DNA from 3 places in the Geobacillus sp. WSUCF1 genome. Region 1 is predicted to be linked to each of the others. Evidence: riboswitches for the same ligand, from Rfam matches in the RefSeq annotation. Region 1 holds a riboswitch; each other region holds the start of a gene.
What was found. Region 1 has a riboswitch for S-adenosylmethionine ahead of I656_RS11340 (methionine biosynthesis PLP-dependent protein). Riboswitches for the same ligand answer to the same signal wherever they lie in the genome.
Positions count from the first base shown of each region.

Region 2: linked by a shared signal. The riboswitch ahead of mtnK (S-methyl-5-thioribose kinase) and the one ahead of I656_RS11340 (methionine biosynthesis PLP-dependent protein) in region 1 are both predicted to bind S-adenosylmethionine.
Region 3: linked by a shared signal. The riboswitch ahead of I656_RS03710 (hypothetical protein) and the one ahead of I656_RS11340 (methionine biosynthesis PLP-dependent protein) in region 1 are both predicted to bind S-adenosylmethionine.

Region 1 covers NZ_ATCO01000037.1:9,198-15,746, reverse strand. Annotated here, with positions in the region: partial or broken gene I656_RS0114980 (HD-GYP domain-containing protein) at 1-314, shown strand, start outside; gene metC (cystathionine beta-lyase) at 353-1,531, opposite strand; gene I656_RS11340 (methionine biosynthesis PLP-dependent protein) at 1,535-2,638, opposite strand; SAM riboswitch class I at 2,838-2,948, opposite strand; gene I656_RS0114975 (esterase family protein) at 3,137-3,865, shown strand; partial or broken gene I656_RS0114970 (YjcG family protein) at 3,964-4,486, shown strand; gene I656_RS0114965 (GNAT family N-acetyltransferase) at 4,488-4,922, shown strand; gene I656_RS11345 (stage VI sporulation protein F) at 5,046-5,303, opposite strand; partial or broken gene I656_RS19860 (YjcZ family sporulation protein) at 5,430-5,513, opposite strand; gene I656_RS11350 (hypothetical protein) at 5,647-5,883, opposite strand; gene I656_RS11355 (thioredoxin family protein) at 6,012-6,332, shown strand; gene I656_RS18585 (hypothetical protein) at 6,473-6,549, opposite strand, start outside.
Region 2 covers NZ_ATCO01000126.1:7,571-14,119, reverse strand. Annotated here, with positions in the region: gene I656_RS04395 (pyridoxal phosphate-dependent aminotransferase) at 1-1,069, opposite strand, end outside; partial or broken gene I656_RS0116220 (carbon-nitrogen family hydrolase) at 1,167-1,980, shown strand; SAM riboswitch class I at 2,075-2,243, shown strand; partial or broken gene mtnK (S-methyl-5-thioribose kinase) at 2,382-3,570, shown strand; gene mtnA (S-methyl-5-thioribose-1-phosphate isomerase) at 3,640-4,707, shown strand; gene I656_RS04405 (sugar ABC transporter substrate-binding protein) at 4,694-5,842, shown strand; gene I656_RS04410 (sugar ABC transporter ATP-binding protein) at 5,850-6,549, shown strand, end outside.
Region 3 covers NZ_ATCO01000132.1:48,362-54,910, reverse strand. Annotated here, with positions in the region: gene I656_RS03685 (helix-turn-helix domain-containing protein) at 31-1,512, opposite strand; gene hutG (formimidoylglutamase) at 1,517-2,485, opposite strand; gene I656_RS03695 (PaaI family thioesterase) at 2,627-3,043, shown strand; gene I656_RS03700 (PaaI family thioesterase) at 3,399-3,881, opposite strand; gene I656_RS03705 (VOC family protein) at 4,062-4,445, opposite strand; gene I656_RS03710 (hypothetical protein) at 4,462-4,818, opposite strand; SAM riboswitch class I at 4,869-4,973, opposite strand; gene opp4A (oligopeptide ABC transporter substrate-binding protein) at 5,024-6,549, opposite strand, start outside.

The DNA.
Region 1 (6,549 bases):
GGGAAGTCAGGCCGATCGAACCGATCGAACCGCTTCTAGCCGGCATACGCTCCCATCACGAACGCATAGATGGAAAGGGATATCCAGATGGGTTGGCAGGTGATGACATTCCGTTGTTTGGCAAAATCATCGCCGTGGCCGATGCATTTGACGCCATGACTTCCGATCGCCCGTACCGAAAAGGCATGGATATTCGTCAAGCGGCGGACATCTTGAGAAAAGGAAAGGGAACGCAGTGGGACAGCGAACTCGTCGACCTCTTTTTGAAACACTTACAAGAGGAGAAGCTGTTGTCAACCTCAGCGGCATCTTGACCCGCCCGCCAAGCTGTGAAGGCTTGGCGGGCTGATGGCTATGGCGTTGAAACTGACGGCCGCTCCTGAACAAACGACAACGCCTGCTCAAAATCGGCGATCAAATCGTTGACATCCTCAATCCCGACGCTCAGCCGCAACAAGCCGTCGGTAATGCCGCGGCGGAGTCGCTCGTCTTTCGGCATGGCCGCATGCGACATTTTCGCCGGGTGCGATAAAATCGACTCGACCGCGCCAAGGCTGACGGCGAACACGGGCAAGCGGACGTTTCGGACGAACGTCCGGGCCGCTTCTTCATCGGCCAAGCGGAACGACAGCACGGCGCCAAACCCGTCCGCTTGATGGCGCTGGATGTCATGGCCTGGGTGGTGCGAAAGCCCCGGATAATACACTTCTTCGACCTTTGGGTGACAAGCCAAATATTGGGCGATGGCGGCCGCTGATTCAGATGACTGCTTCAGCCGGACGTGGAGCGTTTTTAATCCGCGCAGCACAAGCCACGCATCTTGGACGCCAAGGACAGCGCCAAATGCGTTTTGCAGTTTGTACAGCTCTTTTCCCAACTCTTCATCTTTCACCACGGCCAATCCGGCGACGACGTCGCTATGGCCGGCTAAAAATTTCGTGGCGCTGTGAAGGACAATATCGACGCCAAGGTCAAGCGGCCGCTGCAGCGCCGGCGTCATGAACGTATTATCCAAGAACGTCAAACAGCCGTGCGCTTTCGCCAGTTTGACGACGCCTTGAATATCGGTCACTTTTAACAATGGGTTGGACGGCGTTTCCATATAAATGACTTTCGTGTTCGGTCGGATGTTTTCGGCCACTGCGTTTAAATCGGTCATATCGACAAACGTATGCTCGATGCCAAAGCGGGTCAACACTTCCGTGATCATCCGGTACGTGCCGCCGTAGACGTCTTCAGTCACGAGGACGTGGTCGCCTCGGGACAAGAGCAAAAACGCCGTCGAAATGGCCGCCATGCCAGAAGCGAAGGCGAATCCGCGCACGCCGCCTTCTAACGCCGCGATCGTTTCCTCGAGCGCCTCGCGCGTCGGGTTGCCGGAGCGGCTGTAGTCGTATTTGCCGAATGAATCGAAATCGAACTGATGGAACGTGGAGGCATGCTGGATCGGCACGCTCACCGCTCCCGTGTGGCGATCGACTTTCCATTCATTATGGAGCAGTTTCGTTGAAAACGACCATTCCCGTTCCATCGCTTACACCTCTTTCATGTGTTTGAACGCCTGCGCCAAGTCGGCGATCAAATCGTCAGCGTGCTCAATGCCGACCGAGAAACGGAGCAGCCGGTTGCAAATACCGTTTTGGATGCGGATTTCCTCAGGAATGTCCGCATGCGTCTGCGTCGCTGGGTACGTAATAAAGCTTTCGACTCCGCCCAGGCTTTCCGCGAACGTAATGAGGCGCAAGCTTTTTAAAAACCCGTTCACCCACTTTTCATCGGCAATCCGGAACGACAGCATCCCGCCTCTTCCCGGATACAACACATCGGTGACATCTTCATGTTCGCGCAAAAAGGCGCTGATGCGCTTGGCGTTTTCTTCATGCTGGCGCATCCTTAGCGCCAGCGTTTTCATCCCGCGAATCAACAGCCACGAATCAAACGGCGACAAAACCGCGCCGATGGCGTTCTGATACTCGGCCAGGCGTTGACAGAGCTCCTCGCCCTTGGCGACGACAAGGCCAGCCAGCACATCGTTATGGCCGCCTAAATATTTCGTGGCGCTGTGGATGACAATATCGGCGCCTTGTTCGATCGGGCGTTGAAGCACCGGTGTATAAAACGTGTTGTCAACGATCAACAAAAGCCCATGCCGTTTGGCAAGCGCGGAGACAGCGGCAATATCCGTCTCCTGCATCAATGGGTTCGTCGGCGTTTCCAAGAAAATGGCTTTCGTTTTTTCCGTTATCGTTTCTTCCACTGCATCGAGGTCAGCAAAGTCAACGTAATGAAACCCAAGACCGTACTTGCGCCAGCCGCGCTCAAACAGGCGGTACGTGCCGCCGTAAAGGTCGGCCGATACGAGAAACTCGTCTCCGCTCTCAAACAAGGCGAGCACCGTCTGAATGGCGGCCATGCCGGAGCTGAACGCATAGCCTTGGTCGCCGCCTTCCAGTCTCGCGATCGCTTCTTCGACGATTTTGCGCGTGGGGTTGCCGGTGCGGATGTAGTCAAACCCAGTCGACTCTCCGATGCCGGCATGGCGGTAGGCGGTGGAAAAATAAACCGGCGGGTTGACCGTCCCCGTCACCGTTTCGCTCCGGTTGCCAATTTGCGCTAACAACGTCTCCAGTTTCTCCATCTCATCTCTCTCCTTCTGCTGAAAATTCCATCATGGATCAACGGCCGACCATTTGACGCCCAACGAAGCGCCGCTGTCTGTCGGGCAGCGGCCGAGGGCCTTGATCCTCGACGCCCCTCGGTTGAGGGAGCGGCCGCTTGAGTAAATAAAAAAAGTCTTCTAAGAAGAAGACTTTTCCATACACATGGGGTCATGCTTCTTCTTATCTGCCGAATTGAATGCTCAATTCGCTGGATTTAGCACCTGGCCGCCGGGCGGCTGGTTGCTGAAGCTTCATTGGGCCAGTTCCCTCCGCTTCTCTTGATAAGAATGAGACGCGTATTCAATTTTTCTAATTTTAATAAAAAATGTAGCGCATTCCCCCCGTTTTTGCAAGCCATTTTTTTTGTGAATGGCACGATTCGGCAAATTCGCAAAAAATTCGAGCCCTTCGTTAACATCTTTTGGCGCAAATATGTTACAATAACAGATGAACTTACGCTTTCATGGAGGATGGTCATGGCGACAGCAACAGGAACGATGCGCGACTGCAAGTTGTACAGCGGAGAGCTGCAAGAAGAAATCGAACTGCTCGTCTACTTGCCAAGCAATTTTTCGCCGCTTTACAAATATTCTTTATTAATCGCGCAAGATGGCAAAGATTATTTTATGTATGGAAAAATGAAAACCGTCATCGAAACGCTGATGGCAGAAGGAACAATCGACCGGACGATCGTCGTCGGCATCCCGTATCGGAACGTCAACGACCGCTACGAGAAATACCACCCGGAAGGCCGAAAGCACGAAGCATACCTTCGTTTTTTAGCCCATGAACTCGTCCCGTTTTTGGACCGCGAACTGCCGACATACCAAATGGGCAAAGGCCGGGCGCTGATCGGCGATTCGCTCGGCGGAACGGTGTCGCTTCTAGCCGGGTTGTTGTATCCGCATACATTTGGGAAAATCGCCATGCAGTCCCCCTATATCGATGACTCGGTATTGGCGCGCATCCGCTCATTCCGCGATCCATCGCTCCTTTCGCTTTACCATTCTGTTGGCACAGAGGAAACAGCGGTGAAAACGACGGATGGCCATGTGCGCGATTTTATCACCCCGAATCGAATGGCGCGGGACTTGTTTATGGAAAAACGGTTTGCTTATACGTACCATGAGTTCGAAGGCGGCCATGCGTGGACGTATTGGCAGCCGGATGTCCCCCGAGCCGTAGCCGCTGTTTTATCATTATAGGACAAAACGGAGCAACTTCAAAGATGTCGAAGCCGCCGCATCCATTCCGTGCGTTTCCTGTGCGTGGAAAAAGAACTGGTTCAAGGAGGGAAAACAAAATGAAGTACGGCATTGTGATCTTTCCGCCAAAACGGATTCAGGACTTCGCCAACTCGTACCGGAAACGGTACGACAGCCATTACGCCCTCATCCCGCCGCATATTACGCTGAAATACCCATTTGAAGCGGATGAGGAGCAAATAAAAAAAAATGGCGAAAGAGTTGCGCCGCATTGCGGCGGAAACACCTCCCATTCCGATCAAAGTGACGAAATTCAGCTCGTTTTATCCGACAAGCAACATCATTTATTTGAAGGTGGAGCCAAACGACGTGCTCGAGCGCCTTCATGAACAACTGCACAGCGGCTTGTTCGCCGGAAAGCCGGAGTTTGTGTTCGTACCTCACATTACGATCGGCCGCGATTTGCCGGGCGCAGAATATGCGGACGTCTACAGCCAGCTGAAGCTGCAAGATGTGCACTTCGAGGAGACCGTCGACCGCTTCCATCTTCTCTATCAGCTGGAAAACGGCTCGTGGACCGTCTATGAAACGTTTATCGTCGGAGGAAAGGAAACGGTCTGAGATGAACATTGCGATTGGCACAACGCAAGATCGCGCTTTGTACGAAGACGCCTTGCGCGTCCGCCGGCTCGTATTCATTGAGGAGCAAAACGTGCCGGAAGACGAGGAAATCGACGCATTCGAGGACGACTCGTTCCACCTCGTCCTGTATGATGGCCAAACACCGGTCGGTGCTGGGCGACTCCGTTTCATTGACGAAGGCGTCGGCAAAATCGAGCGCATTTGCGTCCTGCCGTCCTACCGCGGCCGCGGCGCCGGACGGATGGTGATGGAAGCGATCGAACAGCTGGCGAAAACAAAAGGGGCGAAAACGGCGAAACTGAACGCCCAGACGCACGCGGAACCGTTTTACAAAAAGCTCGGCTACACGACCGTCTCCGGTGTCTTTATGGACGCTGGCATCCCACATGTCACGATGGTGAAATCGCTCGAATAACCAGCTGATTGAGCGTCCTGCGCCTACATGGCATCAAGTGCTGGGGGATCTGTAGAAACCTTTTCTTTTGCTTAGGCAGAGAGGGCAAAAAAGGGAGCTGTGCGCACGCAAGCTCCCTTTCGCTTATTTTTTGTTGTTCAGCATATTGGCAATCGTATTGAAATCAATTTGCTTGCCGTTATGGACGATCGCCTTGACGATTTGGTCTTCGAGCTCCTTTGGCACTTTTCGATTAGCGATTTGCGCCACCCGCTTCACCACTTGGCGCACCGTTTTTTCGTCGCTGAAATTGGCGTTTTGCAGCGAGTTGGCGAGCTCAAAAACGTCTTTCATATTGACACCTGTTTTCTTTTCGATGTTTTTAAAAAATTGCTGATCCATCGTTCCGCCTCCTTCTCCCTGCTATATCGTATGATGCTCCCGCCTCGGCGTGCATCAAATTAGGGAAAGAAAAATACGAGCCGCTCCGTGGCGCCGAAACGGCCCGTATCCCATTCGCTTTTTCCGTTAGGCGACAAATGCCGCGCCGACAATAATCAACAAAATGAACAACACGACAATCAGCACAAAGCCACCGCCATAGCCACCGCCATAGCCACCGCCATAGCCGTAGCCGTAGTACGGAAATCCATAGCCGCAGAAGCCCATCATGATGCACCTCCTTCTTTGTTTACTGTATCGTATTCATCCGCGCATCAAGACGTATGGGCGCAAGGGCATTTTGTCATCCAAATCGGCGGAACAGCTCGGCAAATTCCCGCTCCTTCTTCGCAAACCATTGCTCGATGTAGTCTAAGTTGCCTTGCACACTTTTTAAAAATCCATTGTTCAATTTTTCGATTTCTTGCAGCTGTTTGTTAAAGTCCTTTCCCCATTGTTCAAACAGGCGGATGAACGTTTCATGCCCTTCTTTGCGTGACGCCACCCAACCTTCGAGCGCCTTTTCCAGTTCTTTGCTCACACTTTCCCCCCCTTTCTTACTGTTGTATGCAAAAACGACTGCCCGAGGTGAAGGCGTCCCCGTTCTTTTTTTGCCTTGCCATATGGTAAAGTAAAGATGAACGGCAACATGAAAGGGAGGGAACGAATGTGAGACAGATTGAAACAGCTGAGCAATTCGAGGCGGCCATTTCCGGCGATAAGCCAGCGATTATGAAGTTTTACACAACTTGGTGTCCGGACTGCGTGCGCCTCAATATGTTCATCGATGACATCGTTCGCGACTATGGACAATATGATTGGTTTGAAATCGACCGTGACCAGTTTCCGGAACTTGGCGAGAAATACCAGGTGCTTGGCATCCCGAGCCTGCTGGTCTTCCGCAACGGAAAAAAAATAGCTCATCTGCACAGCGCTGACGCCAAAACGCCGGAAGAGGTGCGCGCCTTTTTGCAGTCTCTGCCGGAGTAAGGCGGGGCGGCGCCCTTGCGTCGCCAGAGAAGAAGGGCAACAAAAAGAGGCTGTCCGAGAAGGAAGTTTTCCTTCCCGGACAGCCAATGCGAATGAACAGACAGCTCCTTATGGATCGCCGATTGTGGAAACGGAAGCCGTCAATATTCGATTTCGTCGTAGTCTTTCGGCTGGCGCGTCAGCTGCGGGCTGTCAAACATCAATTCAATCAAAATTT
Region 2 (6,549 bases), on a different contig from region 1:
TGCCTGGGGCAACGGCGACGTGCGCCCGCTCAAGCAGCATGTCGGCAAACTCAGCGGATGATATGCCTTTTGGCAGCGGAAGCCAGGCGAAAAACGACCCGGATGGCGCCTGCACCTCCCAGCCGGCCTCGCAGAGCGCAGCGATGAACGCATTGCGGCGCGCCTCATACAATGCGACCAGCTCCGTGACACAATCTTGCGGACCAAGGAGCGCCGCGGCGGCCGCTTCCTGGATGGCGCCGAACAAGCTGACATACAAATGATCCTGCAAAAGCTCAAGCGCCCGAATGATCCGCTCGTTGCCGACGGCAAACGCCACACGCCAGCCGGCCATATTGTATGTTTTCGAAAACGTATAAATTTCGACGCCGACGTCTTTCGCCCCATCGACTTCCAGGAAGCTGACCGGTTTCCGGCCGTCAAAGCCGATCGCCCCATAAGCGAAATCGTGCACGACGGCAATGCCGTGCTTGGCGGCAAACGCCACCGTCTCCGCGAAAAATTCCTTTGTCGCCGTTGCGCCGGTCGGATTGTTCGGATAGTTTAAAAACATGAGCTTCGCTCGGTCGGCCACTGCCGCCGGAATGGCTTCATAGTCCGGCAAAAAACCGTTTTCCGCAACAAGCGGCATCATTTCCATCCGCGCGCGGGCAAGCGCGATCCCCGACCAATAGTCCGGATAGCCCGGGTCCGGGGCCAGCACCACATCGCCCGGGTTGACGAGGCAAAGCGGCAGCTCGACAAGCCCGGCCTTGCCGCCGAACAAAATGGCGACTTCGCGGTCTGGATCGATGTTCACCCCGTATTCACGCGCGTAAAACGCGGCGATGGCTTCTTTCAAAAAGAAGTAGCCTTGAAACGGCGAATATTTATGGTATTTCGGATTAGCCGCCGCCCGCTGCATCGCCTCAACGATATGCTTTGGCGTCGGCTGATCCGGGTTGCCTTGCCCTAAATTGATCACGTCGCATCCGGCCTTGATTTTCTCCCCGACTTTTGCGACAAGCGAGGCGAAAAATTGCTTTGGCAGCTGCTCAAGCAACTCGGAAAAAGGAATTTCCATCGTCATCGCCCACACCTTCTTAAAAAATTCTTGAAATTCTAGTGCAACATCATATATCCTAAAAAGCAAAATGTAAAGCAAAATTTTTTCGAGGTGAAAACTCATGACGATCCGCATCGCCTGCCTCCAGCTTGATATTGCGTTTGGCGACCCGAACGAAAACGAACGGCGCGCGGAAAGCGCCATTGAATCGGCCGTCAAGGACGGCGCGAATATCATCGTGCTGCCGGAATTATGGACGACCGGCTACGATTTGACGCGCCTAGATGAGATTGCCGACGAAGGCGCCGAACGGGCCAAAGCGTTCGCCTCCCGCCTAGCGCAAGCACACAGCATCCATCTCGTCGCCGGCTCGGTCGCTAAAAAAAACAACAACCGGCGTGACGAACACGATGATCGTGGCCGACCGGAACGGTCAAATCGTCGGCGAATATAGCAAACTCCATCTGTTCCAATTGATGGATGAACATTTGTATTTGCAGCCGGGAAGCAGCTTAGGCTTGTTTTCGCTCGACGGGCTTTCATGCGCCGGGGTCATTTGCTATGACATCCGCTTTCCGGAGTGGATTCGCGCCCATGCTTTGGCTGGGGCGGAAGTGCTGTTTGTCGTCGCCGAATGGCCGCTTCCCCGCCTGCACCATTGGCGGACGCTCTTGATGGCGCGGGCGATTGAAAACCAATGCTACGTCGTCGCCTGCAACCGGGCTGGCCGCGACCCGAACAACGTCTTTGCCGGCCATTCGCTCGTCATCGACCCATGGGGCGAAGTGATCGCCGAGGCGGACGAGAAGCCGGGCATTCTCTCGGCCGACATCGATCCCGCGCTCGTTGCGGACGTCCGTGCGCGCATCCCGGTGTTTGCCGACCGCCGGCCGCACGACTATGAAACGGCAAAAAATTTTTTCAAAACGTATTGACAATCGATTGGCCGACCATGTATCATTCGAATCAAACAACCAAACGATTGAGAACATCGTGAAAATTCCCGAAACTGAATACAAGAAATCGGTACTCTTATCAAGAGTTGGCTGAGGGAATTGGCCCAATGAAGCCCAGCAACCGACCGTAATGCTATCGTGAGATAGGGCGCACGCCAAGGGCGGCGCCGGAAGCGTCATGCTTCCGCAGGGCACGGTGCTAAGTCCAACAGAAAGACCGATGTCTTTCTGAAAGATAAGAGGCGCGAAGAACGAATGAATCTTCAAGCCTCTTTCCGTATGCGAAAGAGGCTTTTTCATTTGTCGGAAACGCCGAGTTTTAGCGCGCGTCAGAACCGGCATTTGAAAACGAGCGAAATGAAAAAAGGGGGAACAAGGCAATGACCACTGTTCAAACATCGGTTTACGAACCGCTGACCGAACCGAAGGCGGTATCTCTCGCTGTCCGCCTCGGCTTATTCCGCGACGGGGCGCCTCTTTTGTGCCGCGAGATCGGCGACGGCAACTTGAACTTAGTGTTTCATATCGTCGACCAAGAAACAAAGCAAGGCGTAATCATCAAACAAGCGTTGCCGTACGCCAAAGTGGTCGGCGAAAGCTGGCCGCTTACGTTAAAGCGCGCCGTCATCGAAAGCAACGCGCTGCGCACGTTTGCGAGCTATGTGCCGCAATACGTGCCGAAAGTCTACTATTCTGACGAATCGCTCGCCATTACGGTGATGGAAGACTTATCCCGTTTGCAAATCGCCCGCAAAGTTGATCGAAGGAAAAACGTATCCGCTTTTGTCCCAGCATATCGGCGAGTTTGTCGCCAAGACGGCGTTTTATACGTCTGATTTCGGCATGAACCAGCAAGAGAAAAAGAAATTGGCGCAAAGCTTCGTCAATCCGGAACTGTGCAAAATCACGGAAGACCTCGTCTTCACCGACCCGTTTTTTGACCACGAAACGAACAACTTTGAAGACGAATTGCGCCCAGACGTTGAAGCGCTTTGGCGCGATGACCGCTTGCACCTAGAAGCAGCAAAGCTGAAGCGCAAGTTTTTAACCGAAGCCGATGTGCTCTTGCATGGCGATTTGCATACCGGCAGCATTTTCGTAAGCGCCGACGAAACGAAAGTGATCGACCCGGAATTCGCCTTTTACGGTCCGATCGGGTTTGACCTTGGCCAATTTTTCGCCAATTTGCTGTTAAATGCGTTGTCCCGCCCTGAATTAGAGCGCCAACCGCTCTTTGACCACATCGACCGGACATGGGACGTCTTTGCGTCCGTGTTCTCAACCCTTTGGCGCACCGAGAGCGTGGAAACGTACGCCGCGACGCCGGGCTTGCTCGAGGACGTGCTCCGGCACGCGTTCATCGATGCTGTCGGCTTTGCCGGCTGCGAAGTCATCCGCCGGACGATCGGCCTCGCCCATGTGGCGGACCTTGACGGCATCGAGCACAAAGATGAACGGCTTGTTGCCAAACGGCATGCGCTCCGCCTCGGCCGCCGCTTGATCATTGAGCGGGCTGAGCTGACAGGAACGGATGGCTTCCGCCGGCTGCTCGCCGAAACCAAGCAGTAATGCCATTCGATCCGGCCCGCCGGCGACGGGCCGGACAAACGAACAACGCCAAAAGAAAGGAAGACAGCAATGAGCACATTTGCCATCCCGCGCTCAGTCGAATGGCGCGAGACGCATGTGACGATTTTAAACCAACAAAAACTTCCAACAGTCACGGAATATATCGACTTGCACACCATTGAAGACGTATATGACGCGATCGCCACGCTGAAAGTGCGCGGCGCGCCGGCGATCGGCATCACTGCCGCCTATGGCTTGGCGCTCGCCGCTTCGAGCTATGACACCGAGTCGGTCGATGAATTCCGCCGTCGCTTGAAACGAGATCGTGACTACCTAGCCAGTGCCCGGCCGACTGCCGTCAACTTGTTTTGGGCGCTCGATCGGCTCGTCACCGCTGCGGCCGACGCCCTTTCCGTCAACGAGGCCAAAACGACGCTCGTCCACGAAGCGATTCGCATTCAAGTGGAAGATGAGGATGTGTGCCGCCGCATCGGCGAATACGCGTTGTCGCTCTTTCGTCCGGGCGATCGGGTGATGACGATCTGCAACGCCGGCTCGATCGCCACCGCCCGCTACGGAACGGCGCTCGCCCCGTTTTATTTGGCGAAAGAAAAAGGAATTGAACTATCCGTTTACGCTCTCGAGACGCGGCCGGTGTTGCAAGGGGCGCGCCTGACCGCTTGGGAACTGATACAAGCGGGCGTTGATGTGACGCTCATCACCGACAACATGGCAGCGCAAGCGATCAAGGCGAAAGGCATTGGCGCCATCATCGTCGGCGCCGACCGGATCGCGCAAAACGGCGATACGGCGAACAAAATCGGCACGTTCGGCCTGGCCTTGCTCGCGAAGTCGTTTGACATTCCGTTTTACGTCGCTGCGCCGTTGTCCACGATCGATTTGACGACGAAAACAGGTGCGGACATCCCGATCGAAGAGCGCCATCCGGATGAAGTGACCCACATCGCCGGCGTACGCATCGCCCCGGAAGGCGTCAACGTATACAATCCGGCGTTTGACGTAACGCCAAACGAACTCATTACCGCGATCATTACCGAAAAAGGCATCATTCGCGGCAATTACAACGCAACGCTGCCATCATTATTCACAAAGGAGGAGCAACATGAAACGATTTAAGGCCTTATCTTCCCTTTTTCTTCTTTTCTTTGCCGTGTTCTCCATCTTGACTGGCTGCACACACGAGCAAGATGCCGTGAGCTCCAAGCCAGCCAACGGAGCCAAGACCACGAACAACAAAACGGAAACGACATCCAGCCACTCGACGGCAACAAGCGACGAGCAAGCGGCCATTCCTGAAAAGTTGAAAAAGCCGGTGAAAATCGCCGCCATTATGCAACTGTCCATCGGCACGTTCTCATCGCAATACATCGCCGGCGTCAAAGAACAAGTGCAAAAATTCGGCGGCGAGGTGCAAATTTACAACGCCGACAACGATTTAACCAAAATGGCATCGTACGTTGAGACGGCCATTACGCAAAATGTTGACGCCATTTTGCTTGACCACGGCCGCGCCGATGCGCTCGAAGGCCCGGTGAAAAAAGCCGTCGCCAAAGGCATTCCAGTTGTGGCATTTGACAACGATTTGAACATTCCCGGCGTCACCGTCATCGACCAAGACGACTACAGCCTCGCCTGGAAAACATTAAAAACGCTCGCAGAAGACTTAAACGGGGAAGGCAACATCGTCACGATTTGGGTCGGCGGCTTTACCCCGATGGAACGCCGCCATATCATTTATGACGCGTTCAAAAAACGCTATCCGAACATTAAAGAAATTGCCAAGTTTGGCACGGCGAGCGCCAACACAGCTTTGGACACACAAACGCAAATGGAAGCGATTTTGAAAAAATACCCGAACAAAGGCGACATTGACGCTGTCTTCGCAACTTGGGACGAGTTCGCCAAAGGGGCGACGCGCGCCATCGAGCAAGCCGGGCGCACGGAAATTAAAGTGTATGGCATCGATTTGAGCGATGAAGACTTGCAAATGATCCAAAAACCAAACAGCCCATGGGTGGCGACAACGGCGACGGACCCAGCCGAAGTCGGCCGCGTCCAAGTGCGGTTCGCGTATCAAAAAATCGCCGGAGAAAAAACGCCGAACATTTACTCGCTTGAGCCGCATTTAGTGAAACGGTCCGATCTTCCGGACAAACAAGTGTCGATGAATGAGCTTTCGCAATACATTCCGGGCTGGGGGCAATCCAATGTCGCCATCTCGCCGTGGATGAAAACGTTGGAAGCCAGGTGAACAAAAAATGAACGGGTTGTCAATGCGGGGCATGGAAAAATCGTTTGGCGCCGTGCGCGTGCTTGACGGCGTGGACTTCGACGTTCGTCCTGGCGAAGTCCACGCCCTTTTGGGCATGAACGGCGCCGGCAAAAGCACGCTCATGAACATTTTGGCCGGCGCCATTCCTCCCGACGCCGGCACGATCACGATCGATGGCGTCAACTGCACCTTTTCGTCGCCGCTTGACGCGAAACGAGCCGGCATCGGCTTCGTCGTCCAAGAGGTCGACACGGCGCTTTTCCCAGGATTGCCCGTTTACGAAAACTTGGCGGCTGATGAGCTCGCTGATGTGAAGAAACAGCCGATCCGCTCGCTGCGCCGGGAAAAAGAACGGGCCGCTGCTCTGCTTCGCCGCGTCGGCCTTGCCATTTCGCCGGCAAAGCTCGTGCGCGACTGCTCGCTCCATGAAAAACAGCTGATCGTGCTCGCCAAAGTGTTGTCATCGAATGCGCGCTACATCATTTTGGACGAACCGACCGCCGCCTTGAGCGAAGCCGAAACGAAGCGGCTGTTTGCCATCATCACGGAACTGAAACAGCAAGGCGTCGGCTTTATTTACATCTCTCATAAACTGAAAGAAGTGCAGGAAATCGCCGACCGGCTGACGATTTTGCGCGACGGCCGCGTCGTCTACCATGGTTCCGCCCTCGGTTTGCCGCTTGAAG
Region 3 (6,549 bases), on a different contig from region 1:
ATATATGTTCATTTCTTTTGAAAAAACCGCCTACCGCGGTGATGACGGTTTCAGCCGTTGTTCATCGCGGTAGGCGGTCGGCGTCTGGTTCAGTTCGGCTTTAAAGACGCGCATCAAATAATGGGCGGTGCGAAACCCGGTTTGTTCGGCGATTTCTTTAATCGACAAATCCGTCTGCCGAAGCAGCCGTTTCGCTTCCTCAAGCCGCCGGTTGGTCAGCCACTGGCGAAACGTCACGCCGCGCTTTTTCGACAACAAATGGCTGAAATACGCGGGGCTGCGCCCGGCGGCGGCCGCGACCCGCTCAAGCGTGAGCGACGGATCGCGAAAATGCGCCTCCATATAGCGGAGGCCGCGCTCCACGGCGTCGACGCGCGCGTCTTCCGCGGCCTGCTTGGCCTCATGGAACAATCGATATAAAAATAAAATCAATTCTTGAACGATGCGATACAAGACGGGATTGTACAAAATGTCTTGAAAAATGCGCATATACTCCCGCTCGGTTCCGCCGCGGTCAAGGCCGTATGTTTTCATAAACCGGCGGATTTGCGCCAAGATGCTCGTCAGCCGCGTCCGCACCATCTCCGGGCTCGGAAACGGCGGCTTCCAATGGGAGAATTCGCGCCGCAGCCATCGCTTCACCCCTTCATGGTCGAACCGCTCGAGCATCTCGATCCATTGCCGCTGCTCCTCCGGCGTCAAAAACGGATCGAGCTCACGCCACTGTTCGTATTCCGAAGCGGGAGCGATCACTTGGCGATAGCCAATGAAAAACGTCGTCTCGAGCAACCGGCGCGCCGCTTGGTATTGCGCGCGCACCGTCCTCCGGCCATCAGGCGGCATCACGACAACCGCGAGCGGCTCATGATGCTCCTCTTCCCAATCGCGCAGCAGCTTCCACGCCTCTTCTTTCCCGTCGCCCGGCAAATCGGGAAGCAGGCAAACCGCCATATGGGTGAGCGGCAATACGCGCGCCCGTCCGCGAAACGGATAGCTCGTTAAAAAGCGGATCACTTCTCGAGACAAGGCAGGCTGTTCCGCCTGCACAAGCCATACATGGGTGGAAGCTGCGGCGGGGTCATCGTAAAATAATGCGCGGTAGTCGTCATGGCCGTCAAAACCCGCTGTCAGGCTCGAGCGGCTGTTGGAGGAAAGCGAAACCGCCGTCCTCAACGCTTGTTTCAGCTTGGCGGGCTCAAGCGGCTTCACAAGCAAATCGACGCATTGCCAGTCGATGGCTTGTTTCGCCCGCGCAAACGTCGCCTCGGCCGTTGCGGCAATCACGCGTTGGCAAAACAAGCGGACGTGGGATGTCGCCTTCGGCCATCGTTCATACGGAATCATATCCAGTTCGACGTACAATAGCTCCGGCGCCTCCCGCTCAAGAAACGCCATCATCTCCTCGACCGTAGCCGCCGTATATACTTGCTCAATCGGCAAGGAATACGCGGAAACGAGCCAGCGGATCGCTTCTCGTTCCTTGTCGTCCCGTTCGGCAATGACCAATTTCACGTTCTCACCGCCTTGGCTGCAAGCGTCGAAAATGAAGGAGCGCTTCCATGCAAAAGGCGGCGGCCAACGCCACCGTTTTTCCGCCTTCATCCCAGAGTGGATTGACTTCGCAAAGATCGACGCTGATCGTTTTCGGATGAGAAACGATTCGGCGGACGAGAGCGCGCACTAGCGACGGAGCGAGTCCAAACGGCGACGGCGCGCTCACCCCCGGCGCGGCAGCCGCGCTGATGGCGTCCATGCAAATGGTCAACATCACGGCATCGTGATGAGCGGCAAATTCCTCGATTTGTTCATAGGCGGCCTCGATCGGCCCTGCGGTCAGCTCGTCTTCAAGCATGTACCGGCAGCCGTACGTCTCGGCCGCCGCAAACAGCGCCGCCGTGTTGCCAAGCCGCTGAATGCCGAGGCAGAAGTAACGGACCCGTTCGTCTTGATCCAATATTTGCCGAAACATCGTCCCGGACGTCGGCCCGTCATCGTACGGGCGCAAGTCGAAATGGGCGTCAATGTTGAGGATGCCAAGGCGGGCTTCGGGCCCGAGCGCTTCGCGAACGCCCAAGTAATGGCCGTACGCCGTCTCATGGCCGCCGCCGATCACGATAGACGCCATCCCGTTTTTCAGCAGGCGGGCGACCGCCTTCCCAAGTTCAGTCTGGCTTTGTTCGAGCCGTTCATCGACGCAAACGACATCGCCTGCGTCATAGACAACGACCCCTTCCGGAAGATGCCAAGGCAGCCGGGCCAGCGCCGCTTTGACGGCGGCCGGCGCCTCTTTCGCCCCTTGGCGGCCTTGGTTGCGGCGCACTCCTTCGTCGCACGCAAACCCGATGAATGCCGCCGCTCGTTCCACCGTCTCCAATGGCCGCGACAAATCGAGCAAGCGAATGCGCTGATGAAGACGAAACGCCTGCTCATCGCTCACGCTGTCAATCCGTCCCGTCCAACGGCCGGCGTCTGGCGGTTGATACATGAGACCATCTCCTTTCCATCATCAGCTGCTTGTTTCTTTCGCCACAGCTTTGCCGTTCTCCTCCTCATGCACGCGAAAAGAGGAAATCGCCGCCGTTTGGCGAATAAAAAAACATGATTGACAACAGAAAGGGTGTTCCACATGAAGCCAATGACCAACTTGCACGCTGTCATCGCCGGTCAAAGCGCGCCGCCCCCATGCGACGAAACGCTCGGCGTCCGCCTGACGGAAGCCCGAGACGGCTATGCGAAAGGCGTATGGACGATCAGCGAATCGCTGCTCAACGGCAACGGGGTGATTATGGGCGGGTTCGTCGGGGCGGCGGCGGACATTCTCATGGCGTATGCGGTGACGACCTTGCTTCGCGATGACCAAATGCACGCCTCCATCAACTTGCAGACGACGTTTCACCGCCCAGCGGCGGCTGGAGAAGCCGAAATCGAGGCGCGGGTGGAAAAGTTCGGGAAAACCGTCGCCTATGTAACCGCCATCGTGCGGCAAAACGGCAAAGAGGTGGCGAGCGCCACGTCGTCGGTGCTGATCATGGACAAACCGTGAAGGTGATGGATCTCCAAAAGGCGTTTTTGCGCATGCTCGTTCTCCTTGGATTCGACGAGTCCAAACAGCAGCTGCTGTTGTTGTTTTGAAACGCATGGAAAGCGATGATCAGAGGAATCCGAGAAAACCGGTGAAAAACGATGATGTTCGCCAAATCGGTGGTTTTGTTGAAAAAGGAGAACCAATTTCACAAGGTTTCCCCACTTGAGAAGAGGCGTTGTCGAGTTGCCTTTTTCATGACATCATCAGTCCTCAATGGCGAAACGAGGTGAGGCGCAGCCGTTTTCGACCAGTTGCCAAGCGCCGGAGAAAGCGCTGTCAAAAACAGCCGCTCTCCGGCGCCTTTTGTTGCTTGTTACCCACGGACAAACGTTTTCGGCATTACGACGGCGACGACTTGCCCGCGGGCGCACAGTTCGCCGTTGGCGAACACTTCGGTGTCCACTTTCCATTTTTTCGGATGAATCTCCGTCACAGTGCCGACGGCGACAAGCGGCACTCCATGCGGCGTCGGCTTGACGAAATCGACGTGAAGCGACGCAGTGACAAAGCGCGGCGGCGTTTCCCCGCTCCCTGGTTCATGGCCGTTTTTCCGATGCAAGGCAAGCGCCGCTGAACCGGTGCCGTGGCAATCAATGAGCGAGGCGATCAGCCCGCCGTACACAAACCCTGGAATCGCCGTATGTTCCGGACGCGGCGTATACACCGTCACCGTTTTGTCGCCCCGCCACCCGGTGCGGAAATGGTGGCCTTGTTCATTCAGACGCCCGCAGCCGTAGCACCAGGCGAATTCATCAGGGTAGTCGTCTTGAATCGCGTGCACGATCATTTCTTCCACGTCATCCTCCCCCTCTCTTTTTCTAGTATACCATTGAATCGAGAAGACGACGACTCCTACATGGACGGTTGTTGTCTAGCGGCAGGCAAGGCCATACGAAGAAAAATGGAACGAAGCGCCAATCGCCAGACGGCAAATTCATAGGCGGCCCAAACAGCTGGCCGCCTAGCGTGACGCCATTTATCGAGCAGGCTCGTAAAACTCGATCCATTCGCCGTCGGGCCCGAGGAAGAACAAATATTTTGCCCCGTTCGGAAGTGTCGTTATTTCTTCCCACACAAGCGGCACACCGAGCGACTGAAGCCGTTCTTTCTCCTGCTCAATGCCTTCCACCGTAAACGCCACATGGTGCACTTTTCCTTCCGTCGGCAAATCCGGATTGTATCCTTCGATGAGCTCGACAATGATCGAGCCGCCAATCCCTAAAAACGCCAATTTCATCGTGCCGTTCGTATGAATCATTTCGTCGAGCAGCTCCAAGCCGACAACATTTTGATAAAACTCTTTCGATGCTTCGATGTCTTTCACTTGAATGCCGACATGTTCAAATTTTTTGACTGCCATTCGTCCCTCTTCCTTTCTATGACTCAGTTAACCATACTGCTTGTAAATACGGCGTCATCTGCATCGGGAAAATCCCTTTTTTCCCAAGCTCTGTCCATATGTAGCGGTCAAGGGCGTACGGTCCGTCCGCCTTCCATTCGTCCGCCTCACTGTTGGTCAACAACAACGAAAAGGCTGTTCCTTGCGCTTCCCCATACAAATGAACGTATCCGTCCCCACGGTCGACATGCACCGCCGCCTTAGGGTCAAACCGGATGAGCTCCGCCTGCACACAGCGCATGACACAAACGGCGAACGCTGCGGCAGGGAGATGAGCGGCCATGCAAGCGCGGAGCGAAACCGCCTCCTCCACTGTTTCTCCTTCACCTCCCATCGACAAAAACCCCCTTCGCCTCGGAATGATGCGAAAGGGGCCATGAGCCGTTCTTATCATCCAAAGCGAAACCGCTTTGCGGGTGTTAGCACCTTGCCTGCGGCAGGTTGCTGTGGGGTCATCAAGCCCGTTCTCTCGCCCACTCTTGATAAGACGTATGCAATTTATCTTCTATCTTATCATACATCATCAAAGGCAACAATCGTCATTGTTCGACTTCCGGTTGCTCGGACGTGACGCCGACATCTTTCCACGTCAGTTTCGAGCCCGGATCGACCGTGAAGTTGGCGACGCGGTTGTTGACGGCATAAATGGCCGAACGATACAACGTCGGAATGACCGGAACTTCTTCGTTCATCAGCTGTTGCCATTCACTGTAAATTTTCCGACGATATTCTTTGTCAAACGCCTGTTCGGAATGGCCTTTTTCCAACAGTTCATCGTTTTTCTCATTCACCCAGCGCGAGTAGTTGAACATGACGTTGCGGCCGTACAATCCGTACGGGTCGACGTCCGTTCCAGTTCCCCAAGCGGCGGCGTAGACATCCACTTTCGGATCGTCTTTTTCGACCATATCGTAGAAGGAGTTGAACTCCGCCAAGCGTCCGTCTACAAGCTGAACATCGAGGCCCACATCTTTCCAGCATTGCATATAAAATTTGGCCAGCGGTTCAGCGATGTCCCCACCGCTCATCGCCAAGAAGTTGACCTTGAATTTTTTGCCGTTTGGATCTTCGCGGAGGCCATCGCCATCCACATCTTTATATCCCGCTTCATCCAGCAATTGTTTCGCTTTTTCCGGATTGTACGTATACCCTTTGATGGAACTGTCATGATAGCCCGGGAACGACGGCGGAATGAGCGTGTTCGCCGGGAAGCGCAAACCATGATACAGGCGGTCGGCCACCTCTTGGTTGTTGATGGCGTACGCCATGGCTTGGCGCAGTTTTTTGTTTTGGAATTTCGGATTGTCCATTACGTTTTCCTGCTTTTTCGCATCCCAATGGCCGAGTTTAAAGCCGATATAGTTGTACGCCAAATCCACTCTACCGATAAACTGAATGTTTTTCGTCCCTTTCGCGTTCAAATATTGGTCAGTCGGGAACTCAGCGACGTCAATTTCGCCTTTTTTCAGCGCTTGCAGGACGACTTGCGGGCTGACGACTTTCAAAATGACGCCTTCCAAGTTCGGTTTGCCAGCCCAGTAGTCATCATTGCGAACAAACTCTACCGACTCGCCCGGAACGATTTTCTTCACTTTAAACGGACCGAACCCGATCGGGTTTTTCCGGATTTTATCCGATTTCGCCAAGTCTTTGATCGGAATGTCTTTCAAGTAATGCTTCGGCAGCGGATACGCCCAAATGCCGGTCAACACCGACGGATTGGCCTGTTTCCATGTGATCGTCAACGTCTTTTTGTCGATGACTTTAATGCCGGAAATTTTATCCGCTTTGCCGCTGTGATATTCTTCCATCCCGACGATCCCTTGGATGAGCGCATCGCCATAGCGGACGCCGGTGTAATCTTTATGGCCGATGACCAAATACGCATACTCCAAGTCTTCAGCGGTCACCGGCTGGCCGTCATGCCAATTCACATTGTCTTTAATATGGATTGTCATCGTCTTTTTATCATCCGACAACTCATACGTGGCAGCCCCATCATTTGTAATTTCATAGTCACCGTTCGTCCGGAAAAGCGACTCGTCAAAAAATTGCAAAATCTCTG